4 regions of the Janthinobacterium sp. NKUCC08_JDC genome follow, and region 3 is predicted to be linked to each of the others. Evidence: predicted binding sites of a transcription regulator. Region 3 holds the regulator's gene; each other region holds the start of a gene.
The links. The regulator FNR, encoded in region 3, switches genes on or off when oxygen is low (the NO sensors DNR and NnrR bind a similar motif). The targets are predictions, from matches to a motif close to TTGATNNNNATCAA.

Region 1 (3,209 bases), on a different contig from region 3:
TTTCCGTGATCGACTTGCCCGCCACCAGCAGGGAAAAGACTTCGAACTCGCGGTCCGACAACTGTTTGTGCAGCAAGCTTTCATTCGGCATCATGATGTTGAGCACGAGCTGCTCCGCCACCTCGGCGCTGATATACGGACGTCCCGACGCCACCTTGTGGATGGCGCCTACGAGCTGGGTGCCCGCGCTTTCCTTGGTCAGATAGCCTTGCGCGCCGGCGCGGATGGCGCGCACCGCATATTGTTCTTCCTCGTGCATGGTGAGGATCAGGATGGCCAGCTTCGGCGCCTCGCTGCGGATTTGCCGGATCAGGTCGACGCCGCTGCGGCCCGGCATCGACAGGTCGAGCAGCAGTAGGTCGAAGCCGCCCTGGCGTACGTGGTTGAGTACTTCAAAGCCGTCGATGGCTTCACCCACGATATCGATGTCCGGCGCGCCGTCAAGGATGCGCTTCAATCCTTCTCGCATGATGGTGTGGTCGTCGGCAATCACAATACGTATCATAGGCGGGCAATCTGGATGCGTGAAATCTGCTCTGTCCGTCACCGGACAATCAAATGTTGAGAAACGAGAAACGTTGCCATTTTAACTGACGCGGCCGAAAATTTGCCTTTTTCTTAATGTGCCGGCAACGGCGGTCTCCGTGGTCATGTGACCCCTTATTCCGACGGTGGTTCCTTGATCAGCCTATGCACGAGTACCGGCAGTTTTGAGTGCGACAGCACCTTGTTGGTCACGCTGCCCAGCAGCAATTGCCCCCAGCCGCTGCGGCCATGCGAGCCCATGAAAATCAGGTCGCAATGCTGCAATTGCGCCACTTCCACGATTTTCAGGGCGGGGCTGTCGGAAAAGGCCGTCAAGCCCGTCGCTTCCAGGCCCCGCTTGGCGGCCGCGTCGAGGATGGGCTGCCAGTGGTCGGTGCCCGCCTTGCGCATGGCGATGCGGTACTCCTCCTCGCTGGGGTAGCTTGGCGGAATGATCTCGATGTATACCGGGTACTGGTATTCGGGCGCCACGTACACGGCAAGGATGTCGGCGTGCATCTGTTCGGCAAAGGCAACGCCGGCACAGGCCGTCAAGTTGGAGACGGTGGAGCCGTCCGTGGCGATCAGAATTTTCTTATACATGGCAGATCCTTTGACGGTGACTGAGCGCACGCAACGCCTCTTATTGTAGACGCGGCGGCAGCATTGTATTCATGTAAAGACTTGATAATTATCAACACAACTGCACCTTCAGTATAGACAACATTGGCAGAAAGATCGTGTTTTAGCTGCAACGATGTCCATACTGCGCTGTTGCGCGGGCGCCCGGAAGCAGGATTTGTTGTACTGCGCGTGGTCTTGCACCCACGCCAATGGTAGTATTTCAAAATACAACAGCAGGAACACTTATTTCCTGGTGGAAAAGCTCTTGTGGACCAGCTTTGCACCAGGAAGCGCGTTTTGAGATTTACCAACAGGGCGGCGCCCTGCTACACTCGCACCATCGCAGCGGTATTGCCTCAAATCATCTTAATCGAGAAATTGTGGGTATCAGTCTGTAAAACGCACAGTTCAGGCGGAATTTTGACAAATTATGGAGAAGCAGGGATATGACCAACGCCGCTGATGATTTCGACGCATTATTCGATGAAGTATCTGCGCAAAGTGCGGCCGCGGCTCAGCCCGCACCTGCCGCCGCGCCCGCTCCCGCCGTGATTGCGGATGACGATTTCGACGCGCTGTTCGACTCCGTGTCGGCCAGCGCCGCCGTGGCAGAAACGCCAGCCGCGCCGGAAGCGGCGCCCGTGGCCAGCGCCGATGCGCCTGGCGACGCGGCCGATCCCGTCGACCAGTCCGACAAGCCGATGTTCGAGCGCCTGGGCGGCATCGTGCGCCTGCTGCACGATTCGCTGCGCGAACTGGGCTACGACAAGGCGTTGACGGAAGCGTCGTCGCAGATCGTCGACGCCCAGGACCGCCTGGAATACGTCGCCACCCTGACCGAACAGGCAGCCAACAAGGTTCTGAACACGCTCGACGAAGGCATGCCGGCGCAAGATGTGCTGTCGAAGAAGGCCAAGGACATGGACAGCCGCTGGACGGCCCTGTTCGATGGCAAGCTGAGCCTGGAAGAATTCAAGGCCCTGGCCGGCGATTCGCGCCAGTTCGCGCAAGCCGTTTCCGAAGCAACGGAAGCGGAAAAAGCGCGCTTGCTGGAAATCATGATGGCGCAGGACTTCCAGGACATCACGGGCCAGCTGATCAAAAAAGTGGTCAACATCACCAAGACGGTGGAAAACGAACTGGCCCAGCTGCTGCGCGACAACGCGCCGGCCGAAGTGCGCGAGAAACTGGCGCAAAAGCCGGTGCCGCTGATGCAGGGCCCGTCCGTGCCGTCGGTGGCGCTGGACCAGGATAATGTAGACGACCTTCTTGCGGATTTGGGATTCTAATGGACGATATGCTCAAGGATTTCGTCGTTGAGGCGATGGATCTTGCGGTTAATGTTGAAGAGCACTTGTTGCGCCTCGAGCGCGATCCTGACAACAAGGAAACACTGAATGCCGTGTTTCGTTCCTTCCACACCATCAAGGGTGGCGCCGGCTTCATGGGCTTGCCCGCGCTGGTGGCGGCCTGCCATCTGACGGAAAACCTGTTCGATGCCTTGCGCACGGGCGCCGCGCCCGTGACCCCGATCGCCATCGAGGCGGCGCTGCAAGCGTCCGGTTTCGTCGCCGACCAGCTGACGGAGCTGGCCAATGGCGCCGCGCCGGAAAGCTTGCCGGCCATGCCGGAAGAGCTGGAACACATCCTGACAAACGCCATCGAAGGCAAGGGCATGGACGCGCCTGCGCCAGCCGCCGCCGTGGCGGAAGTGGCCGCGCCCGTTGCCGAGGTTGCCGAAGTTGTTGTGGCCGCGCCGACCGCTGCCGTTGCCACTGCCAGCGCCGATGGCCTGGACTGGGAAGCCATGTACAACGCCGTCGTGCCCGAAGGTAGCCGGGTCGCAGCCGCGCCCGTGTCCGCCGCCGCTGCGCCTGCCGCCGTGGCCGCCGCGCCTGCCGCTGCTGCCGCTGCTGCCGCCAAACCGGCCGCCAAGGCCTGGGATGGCGCCGAACGGCGCGAAGAGCGTCCGGAAGTACGCCATGCCGCACCGGTCAAGGAAGACAGCATCCGCGTCGACGCCGTCAAGCTCGACGCGCTGCTGGAAGTGGCCGGCGAAT
Region 2 (3,209 bases), on a different contig from region 3:
GTGACGGTGCCGGAAATCATCAGGGGCAGGCGCACGACAGTCGGGTTTTGCTCGTAGAACAGGTCGATGGCGAACAGGGCCGCCTTGCAGTTCAAGGTATCGAAAATGGTTTCCACCAGCAGCACGTCGGCGCCGCCTTCCACCAGGCCCTGCGTCTGCTGCAGGTAGGCGGCCACCAATTGGTCGAAGGTGACGTTGCGCGCGGCCGGGTCGTTCACGTCGGGCGAGATCGACGCCGTCTTTGGCGTCGGTCCCAGGGCACCGGCGACGAAGCGCGGTTTGTCCGGCGTGGAATATTTGTCGCAGGCGGCACGCGCCAGCTTGGCCGCCTGGACGTTCATTTCATAGGCCAGGTGGGCCATGTGGTAATCGTCTTGCGCGATGGTCGTGGCGCCGAAGGTATTCGTTTCGATCAGGTCGGCGCCGGCCGCCAGGTAGCGCTCGTGGATTTCCTGGATGATGTGCGGCTGCGTCAGGGTCAGCAGCTCATTGTTGCCCTTGACGAACAGCTCGCGCGCGCCACTGTCGGCCGGCGCGGCGAAATCGATGAAGCGGCCGGCGGGACCGCCACGGTACGCTTCTTCGTCGAGCTTGTATTGCTGGATGATCGTGCCCATGGCGCCGTCGAGGATCATGATCCGCTGCGCCAGGATGGCGCGCAAGGTGGCTTCGGTCGGGGACATGGCGGGGATCACGGTATCGTTCATTTCATGCTTTCAATAGGCAAACGGGCGGCGGCGCGGCGACAAGACTGTATGAGGCGGTTGCGGGCCAGCAGGATCAGCTGACGGAGTGTGCCGGCCGGGTAGGGCAGGCAGAAGGTGGCAATCGCCTGATTTCACCGGGGTCTAAAATTATACGGCATCAGGCTGCTTTGGTTTTAAGCAAAAGCGGCTGTTCGCCCCATAGCAGGCCAGGTTGCAACACATTGCAACACATCGGCTTGCGCCGCGCCTGCTTCTGAAAATTACATTCCTGAAAATCTTACTCAAAACGTTAATTCTTCCGCCAAACTTGGCAGGAAGGCACGGCGTCTAGGCTGTGGAAAAATTTCCACATTATTTGCGCGCTGTCAGAATCTTTTTAATGAATTGAATGGCAATAGCTGCAAAGGAAAATAATTTTGATTTAAGACAAGACAGAGTGAAGCGAATAATTCTTAGAATAAATCTTTCCAAGTCGATACTTTAACTATTATCAAAACCAATTGAATCAAAAGCATTAATAGTTGTCCTTGGGAATCGAATTAACCCATAATATGGGTTCTTCGAAATTACATTCTCACCAAAAGTCACCAATATGTCACATTTCTCCCGTGTCCTCCCCGGCATCGCGCTGCACCAACATGGTTGCCAGCCATGAAAAACCATCTGCTTGTAGCATTGTTTGTCGTGCTGGGCCTGTCCGCTTGCGGCGGAGGCGGCGGTGGCGGTGGTGACACGGTGGTGGCGACCACCTCGGGTACGCCAGTGCTGGTTCCTGCCGTGACGGCCGTCTCGGCGGCGAATGTCGCCGTGGGTGGCAGCTTGGTGGTGACGGGCACGAATCTGAGCCGCGTGACGGCTTTTCAGGTGGGCGGCGTGAACGTTGCCGCCAGCGCCAGCAGCGACAGCAGCGTAACCCTGGCCATGCCGGGCGTGCCCGTTACGGGCGCCTTGAGCCTGGTCAGCGCCAGCGGCACGGCGACCACCAGCTATAACGTGAACGTGTACCTGCCGCTGAGCGTGAGCAGTGTCGCACCGGCAACGGGCGGCGTCGGTTCCAGCGTGACGATCGCGGGCGGCGGCATGGGCGCCGTGACGGCGGTGCAGTTCGGCAATGGCGCGGCGGCAACGCCGCAAAGCCAGACGGCCGGCAGCGTGACGGTGGTGGTGCCTGCGGGCGCGGCGACAGGTGCGCTGACGGTGCGCGGTCCCTACAACGATGTGGCCAGCAGCGACACGTATACAGTCTTGGCAAACGTGGCAGTGACGTCGATCGCGTCGGCCGTCAACGGCGCGACCTTGTCGGTGACGCTGCAGGGCAGCAATCTCGACCAGGTCAGTTCGGCCACGGTGGGCAGTACGCCAGCCGCCATCGTCAGCGCCAGTGCCAGCCAGCTGGTGCTGTCCGCGCCAGCGTCGGCAACGGGCAGCGTGATGCTGTCGGCCGCTTCGCGCATCGCCGTGAATGCGGGCACGGTGTCGGCCTTTACCTTGGGCAGCATTGATTTCGCGCAGGTACTGAATTTGAATGCCAGCGATGCAGCCTTGCGCCTGACGCGCGGCAAGCCGGCCGCCGTGCGCGTGTCCGTGCTGGCCACGCAAACAGGCCAGGCCAGCCCGGCCGTGACCTTGAATGCTACGGCTGCCAATGGCAGCAACCTGGGCAGCATCACCATGAGCGGCCCGTCGGTCTTGCCGACGTCGAAAAGCGATTACAGTTTCAACGGCAATTTCAGCGCCATCCTGCCGTCCGGCTGGGTTCTGCCTGGCGTGCGCGTGCGCGTGACGGCCGTGGGCAATGACGGCGTGCAAGTGAGTCAGGAAGCGGCGCCCGTGGTGGCCAGCCTGGCCAGGATCCGTCTGGTGCTGGTACCGTTGAGCACCGATGATGGCGTGGCGCAACTGCCTGACGCCGAGGTGATCCGTGCCGCGCTGCTGCGCGTGTATCCGTATGCGGCGGAAAATATCAGCATCACCACGCGCGCGGCGCTGAGCATGCCTGGCAGCAGCACGGCCGACAGCTGGTGGAGCGATACCCTGGGCAAGCTGGAAAACCAGCGCGCACTGGAAGACCGCGGCGCCTATTATTATGGTTTCGTGCCGAAAATGTCCTCCACGCGCGCCGCCGGCCTGGCCTACATCAACCAGCGCAGCAGCGGCAACGACTTCACGTCGGCCATCGGCCTGGACGCCCGGTTCAACAGCATTGCCTCCGTCGATCCATTCGGCAATCAATGGCCTGAATGGCTGACTACGCTGGTGCATGAGCTGGGTCACAACCACTCGTTGCAGCACGTTGCCTGTGGCGGTCCGTCCGGTGCCGCTGCCGACTACCCGTATGCGAATGGCGATCTGGGTCCGCAACCGCTGTACAACAGCAGCTATGCGGGCAGCATTGGCCAGTTGAGCAAGGCAGTCTATGGCAGCACGCCGATGAAAGACGTGATGAGCTATTGCAGCGGCGCCTGGTTCTCCGACTACAGCTATGTGCGCGTACAGCAATTC
Region 3 (3,209 bases):
GGGCGGGTGTGGTGCGGGTTCTCTTGCCCGCAAACGGTATACACGGAAATCTTCCTGTGGGTCGAACGCCGCATCGAGGGCACGCGCAGCGCGCGCATGGCCCTCGACAAGCAAGGCCCGTCCGTGCGCAAGGCATTCAAGAAGACGGCCAAGCACCTGGTGTGGGGCGCCATCGCCCTGTGGACGGGCTTTACCTTTGTCGGCTACTTCACGCCGATCAAGGAACTGGCGCGCGAGGTGACCACCCTGAATTTCGGTCCCTGGGAATGGTTCTGGGTCTTGTTCTACAGCCTGGCAACCTACGGCAACGCGGGCTGGCTGCGCGAGCAGGTGTGCAAATACATGTGTCCCTATGCGCGCTTCCAGAGCGCCATGTTCGACCAGGACACCCTGATCATTACCTACGATGCCAAGCGCGGCGAACCACGCGGCGCCATGAGCAAGAAGGCCGGCAACAACGACAAGCTGGGCGATTGCATCGACTGCACCCTGTGCGTGCAGGTGTGTCCGACCGGCATCGATATCCGCAACGGCCTGCAGTATGAATGCATCGGCTGCGCCGCCTGCGTCGATGCCTGCAACAGCGTGATGGACAAGGTCGAGCGGCCGCGTGGCCTGATACGCTACAGCACCGACCATGCGATGGAAAACAACTTCAATTCGAAGCAGATACGCCAGCGCGCCATGCGCCCCCGCGTCTTGATCTACACTTCCATCCTGGCCCTGATCATCATCGCCGTATGTACCTCGCTGGCCCTGCGCACGCCCCTGAAAATGGACGTGATCCGCGACCGCGGTTCGATGGGACGCGAAGTGGAAGACGGCATGATCGAAAACGTCTACCGCCTGCAGATCATGAACACGTCCGAGCAAAGCCAGCATTTCAAGATCAGCGCTTCCGGCTTGCCGGGCCTGACCTTGCTGACGCGCGAAGAAGTGACCTTGCAGCCGACGGAAACGCTGGGCTGGCCGATCCGCCTGCGCGTGCCGCACGGCGTGGGCGAGAAGGGGTCGAACAAGATTGCGATCGAATTGCAATCGCTGGACAACCCGTCGCTGCATGTGCGTGAAAGCGCGGTCTTCATCGTGCCGCGTTAATGCAGGAAGGCCGGTCCCCGCATGGGGGCTGGCCGTTTACACAGGAGAAATACCATGTCCGACAGTCTGAAACTGCAGCCTCCCGTTGCACCGTGGTACAAGCATCGCTGGCCATGGCTGCTGATGATCGGCCCCGGCCTGTCCGTGGTCGTCGGCAGCTTCATGGGCTATATCGCGTTTACGCAGCCCGACGCGCTGGTGGTGGGCGATTATTACAAGCAGGGCAAGGCGATCAACCAGGATTTGAAGCGCGACACGATCGCCAGCGACCTGGCGATGGAGACGAGCCTGGCGTACGACGTGGCGCAAGCGCGCCTGAGCGGTTCCGTGCACAGCTTCGGCAAGGCCTACCAGGGACCGCTGCAGCTGCACCTGGCGCATGCGACCCTGCCGGAAAAAGATATCAAGCTGCTGGTGCAGCCCGATGCGGCCGGCAATTTCTCGGTCGCGCTGCCGATGCTCGAGCGCAGCCGCTGGCAGGTGCTGGTGGAAAACGACAAGCGCGAGTGGCGCCTGTCCGGCATCTGGACCTGGCCCGTGCAGCGCAGCATCGCGCTGCATGCGGACGAAGAGTTATAAGCCTTACTTGCAGACGTCCGTGCCTGCCGTAATGGCTTTCAGCTTGGCTGGTTGCAGGATCTCGATCTCGCGGTTCGACACGCGCAGCCAGCCTTCCTTCTTGAATTTGGACAGCAGGCGGCTGACGCTCTCGATGGTCAGGCCCAGGTAGTTGCCGATTTCCTCGCGCGACATGCGCAGCTGGAATTTGCTGCTCGAATAGCCGCGCGCCTCATAGCGCGACGCCAGGTTGACGATGAAGGCGGCAAAACGCTGCGTCGCCTGCATATTGCCCAGCAACAGCATCACGCTTTGCTCGCGCGTGATTTCCTGGCTCATCATGCGGTGGAAATGCCGCAGCAGGGTCGGCATATTGCCCAGCAATTGTTCCAGGCTGGAAAACGGGATTTCACACACTTCGCTGTCTTCCAGCGCCACCGCATTACAGTGGTGGCGGTCGGCGCTGATGGCGTCCATGCCCAGCAGTTCGCCGGCCATCTGGAAACCCGTCACCTGCTCCTCGCCGCCCGGATTGATCTGGTACGTCTTGAAGTGCCCCAGCCGGATCGCGTACAGGTTCTGGAACGAGTCGCCGATGCGGAACAGCGAGGCGCCGCGCACGATCTTGCGGCGGCGGCCGATGATCTGGTCCAGCCTGTCCATGTCGCCCATATCGAGGCCCATCGGCAGGCACAATTGATGCATGCTGCAGGTCGAGCATCGCGCACGCAACGCTTCCACGGTCACTGTGGGCAAGGTTGGAGTGAGGAGCGCTTCAGTCATGTCGGTACCTTTTAGAAAATGCAACAACAAGTTTACTGCATACAGGGTTGCCGTGTGCCAATTTCACCGCAATTTCGGCGAATAAACGACGTTCCGACTTTAATTATATGGCAACATCGTCAAAAGCCCATGCGGGGAGGGCCATTTGCGCGGCGCCGCTTGCCAACTTGATGTATTGATAGGAAAATTCCTAACAGCATTATCTGCCGCCTGTGCCGCCCGGTACTGAAAAGGAAATCATGAAGCCTCTCGGCATCAAAGCAAAAGTCGCGCTGGCCACCAGTCTGACCTCGATCGCCATGATCGCGCTGGTCACCATGATACAGGTGCAGCACATGCGCGACGACTTCACCCGAGTACTGCTGAGCCAGCAGTCATCCCTGATCAGCCGCACCGCTGCCGAGCTCGACGACAAGCTGGGCATGCTGCTGCAGATCGTCACCCTGACGGCCAGGCAGCAGCCGCCGGAATTGATGGCCCAGCCGGCCCAATTGCGCGAATACTATTCGCGCCGCTCGATGCTGGTGCTGTTCGACGACGTGCTGGTGCTTAATGCGCAGGGCGCCGTCGTGGCCGACATGCCGGAAGTGGCGGGGCGCACGGGCATCAACGTTGCCGAGCGCGAGTATTTCCAGACCGTGCTGCGCACGCGCCAGCCCATGATCACCGAGCCGATGCTCGGCAAGTCGAGCGGCATGCCCATCGTGCAGATGGTCGCGCCCGTGCTGGCCGCCGATGGCCAGGTGGCCGGCGTGGTGATCGGCGTGCTG
Region 4 (3,209 bases), on a different contig from region 3:
GATGGGCGCCATCGATGATGATGCGCACGCGGCCCTTGCCCGCGCGGTGGATGCTTTTCAAGGCATTGCGCAGCAGGTTGAGCAGGATCACCACGCACAGTTCCGACTGGCCGGGAAACGTGAAATCGGCGCGCACGTCGATCTTGACGATGTCGCGCTGGGCCGTGCTGGTAAACGGATAGCGGCGCAGCACGGCCGCCACGCTGTCGTGCATGGCCACCGCTTCGTTCGCCTCGAGCTTGCGGTTGACGGCGCTGGCGCTGAGCAGGAACAGATCGATCATGTGGTGCATATGGCGCACTTCGAACTGGATGCGCGCCAGCGCTTCCAGGCTGGCCGCGTCGGGTGGCTGGTCTTGCAGGTTTTGCTGTAGCCCGCGCTGCAGCCCGCGCACGTTCGCCTCGACGCTGACGAGGGGCGTGCGCAATTCGTGCGCCACGCTGCCCAGGCCAGCCGCCAGCCCGGCCAGTTTCTCTTGTGCGCCCACGTTGCGCCCCACTTTGACCACGGACAGCACGGCAATCGTGAACCAGTGCACGGGCAATTGCTGCAAGACGTCGCCGCTGAGCAGGAAGGCGGGATCGCCGGCCACGGCAAACGCCAGGCAGGCCAGCAGGGTGCCGCTCAGGTAAGCGAGTATGGCGATGCGCGTATCGAAGTGAAACAGCACGACCAGCGCCACCAGCAGCGAATGCACCCACATGGTCGAGGCATGGTTCATCAGGAACATGTACGTGAAGAAAAACGGCAGTTCGAAGGTCAGCCCCAGGAACAGGTAGACGCTGAACCAGGTATTGCTGAAGCGGTCGGGCCATAGCGCGGGCAGGAACAGCAGCGCCGCCACGATGCGCAGCAGCGGCGATTCATATTCCTGCGGAAAAAAATAATGCCACAGCGCGTAGTACAGGGGCATGCCCAGCGCACCGATGAGCGCCAGCTTACGCACCTGTGCGCGCCGCACAGGTGTGTGTTCGATGGCGTCGTGGAAATGCAGGAAAGGCTGGAGCAGCTTGCCTTGCCATCGTTTTCCGGAAGGGGACTGCGCATGCTTCATGATCAGGGGGCGCGTTCGTTGAGGCGTGTCAATGCAACATGATCGGCGGGTTCCCTCTGTATCAGCAGGATATCGGCATAACTGTTGAGCTGTATCAAACTCTTGCCCGATGGCTCGCGCATGTTGGATGCGGTAGTTCCCTCGCAACCAATCAGGAGTTCCTATGTTAAACGCCATTTCCCCCCTGTCTTCCCGCGCCATCCACGCCGAACAACGGATGCCCGCCTTCGTGCGCGCACGCATGGATGAACATTACGTCGAGCGCATCGAGAAGCTGCTTGGCGGCCAGCATTTGCATGAATGGCAAGCCATGCCGGCCAGTGCGGTCATGCTGGCAGGTAATGATTACCTGAACATCGCCGGCGAGGCGGCGCTGCTGGCGGCCCAGGCGCGCGTCTTGCAGGGCGGCGGCGCCATGCTGATGTCGTCCGTCTTCCTGCAGGAAGGCAGCCGCCAGCACCGGCTGGAACAAAAATTCGCGGGCTATCTGGGCAGTGAAGCGTGCGTGCTGGCGCAGTCGGGCTGGGCCGCCAATGTGGGCTTGCTGCAAAGCCTGGCCGGACCCGGCATCCCCGTGTACCTCGACATGCAGGCGCACGCTTCGCTGTGGGAGGGCGTGCAATCGGCGCAAGCCGTGCCTGTTGCTTTTCTGCACAACGATGGCACCCACCTGCAGCGCCAGATCGACAAGCATGGCCCCGGCATCATCATCGTTGATGCGCTGTACAGCACGAATGGCAGCGTGGCGCCGCTGCTGGAGATGGTGGAAATCGCCGAGCGCAGCGGCAGCATGTTGATCGTCGACGAGTCGCACTCGCTGGGCACGCATGGCCCGCAGGGCGCGGGGCTGGTGGTGGAGCTGGGCCTGGCCGAACGCGTGCATTTCCGCACGGCGTCCTTGGCCAAGGCGTTTGCGGGCCGGGCCGGGCTGATTACCTGTTCGGCCCGTTTCAAGGGATACTTTTTGTCCGCTTCGCGGCCCGCCATCTTCAGCTCCTGCCTGCTCGAACACGAGCTGGCGTGGTTCGATGCGGCGCTTGATTTCATCCGCGCCGCCGATGGCCGCCGCGCCGCGCTGCACCGCCACAGCGTGCAGTTGCGCCAGGGGCTGATGGACCTGGGCTACAACGTCAGCGACGGCACCGAGCAGATCATCGCGCTGGAAGCGGGCAGCGAACCCGATACCCTGATCCTGCGCAAGGCGCTGGAACGGCATGGCATCTACGGCGCCGTCTTCTGCGCGCCGGCCACGCCGAAAAACCGCTCGCTGGTGCGCCTGACCCTGAATGCGGGCTTGCGCGAGGATGAGTGCGCCAGGGTGCTGGACGCCTGCGCCGCCATCCGCGACGAGACGGGCATGGCGCGCTGGCCATCGACGCGGCGGTTGCGCAAGCTGGCGCTGGTGTAGACCTCAGACTTGGCCGGGCTGGTTGCCGGCGATGCCGTTCAATAGCAGGGACAGGGGCGCCAGCTGTTCCGCGCTGGCATTGCCCAGTAATTCCTGGCCCAGCGTCTGCGCCGTCGTATTCGCATGCGTCAGCAATTCCAGTCCCGCGGCCGTGATGGCGGCGTAGCCGACGCGGGCATCGCGCGCATCGGCCTGGCGCGCCACCAGACCGATTTTTTCCAGCGGCATCAGCGAGCGCGTGATGCCGGACGCCGTCAGCGCCAGACGCTCGGCCAGGTCGATGCGGCGCAGGCGTCCGCCGGGCGCCCGCTGCAAGTGGTACAGCAATTGATAATCGCCAAAGCTCAAGCCGTGCAGATTGCCCAGGGTGCTGTCGAAGCGGCGCACGAGCATGGCCTGGGCGCGCGCCAGGCGCAGGCAAAAGTCCAGCGCGCTGCCGCCGTCCGGCGGCGGGGGAGTGAGATCGGTCATGACATCCTTTTCATTTGCTGCGCAGTGCGTGAGTGCGCAAGTGTAAAGCATGGCCGCTCAATAGCGTGATTGCCCCTGCTCCAGCAGCTGCGCCTGGTGCAGCGCCAGCAGGGCGTCCAGTTCTGCGTCCGCGTCGAAACCGGGATCGGCCGATGGCTTGACGGTGTCGATGATGTCGAAGCGGAAAGCCGCTTCGCCGTCGCGCCGCCAGTCCGCCTGCAGGTGCGCATTGCGGTGCGAGCCCAGCGCGAGTTCGAAGCGGTGGCGGTTCAGCGC

Region 1: a site for FNR is predicted at 1,210-1,223, ahead of KO538_RS04000 (universal stress protein). Genes of this name have one in related genera too.
Region 2: a site for FNR is predicted at 1,124-1,137, ahead of KO538_RS25280 (IPT/TIG domain-containing protein). Genes of this name have one in related genera too.
Region 4: a site for FNR is predicted at 1,139-1,152, ahead of cqsA (alpha-hydroxyketone-type quorum-sensing autoinducer synthase). Genes of this name have one in related genera too.

The regions. Positions count from the first base shown of each region.
Region 1 covers NZ_JAHKQW010000001.1:868,017-871,225, reverse strand. The annotation lists gene KO538_RS04005 (response regulator transcription factor) at 1-505, opposite strand, end outside; gene KO538_RS04000 (universal stress protein) at 661-1,128, opposite strand; gene KO538_RS03995 (protein phosphatase CheZ) at 1,596-2,438, shown strand; gene KO538_RS03990 (chemotaxis protein CheA) at 2,438-3,209, shown strand, end outside.
Region 2 covers NZ_JAHKQW010000015.1:114,658-117,866, reverse strand. The annotation lists gene metH (methionine synthase) at 1-707, opposite strand, end outside; gene KO538_RS25280 (IPT/TIG domain-containing protein) at 1,359-3,209, shown strand, end outside.
Region 3 covers NZ_JAHKQW010000004.1:378,590-381,798, reverse strand. The annotation lists gene ccoG (cytochrome c oxidase accessory protein CcoG) at 1-1,098, shown strand, start outside; gene KO538_RS14060 (FixH family protein) at 1,153-1,677, shown strand; gene fnr (fumarate/nitrate reduction transcriptional regulator Fnr) at 1,681-2,439, opposite strand; gene KO538_RS14050 (response regulator) at 2,679-3,209, shown strand, end outside.
Region 4 covers NZ_JAHKQW010000001.1:1,160,834-1,164,042, reverse strand. The annotation lists gene KO538_RS05375 (HAMP domain-containing sensor histidine kinase) at 1-1,054, opposite strand, end outside; gene cqsA (alpha-hydroxyketone-type quorum-sensing autoinducer synthase) at 1,218-2,462, shown strand; gene KO538_RS05365 (MarR family winged helix-turn-helix transcriptional regulator) at 2,466-2,933, opposite strand; gene KO538_RS05360 (GIY-YIG nuclease family protein) at 2,991-3,209, opposite strand, start outside.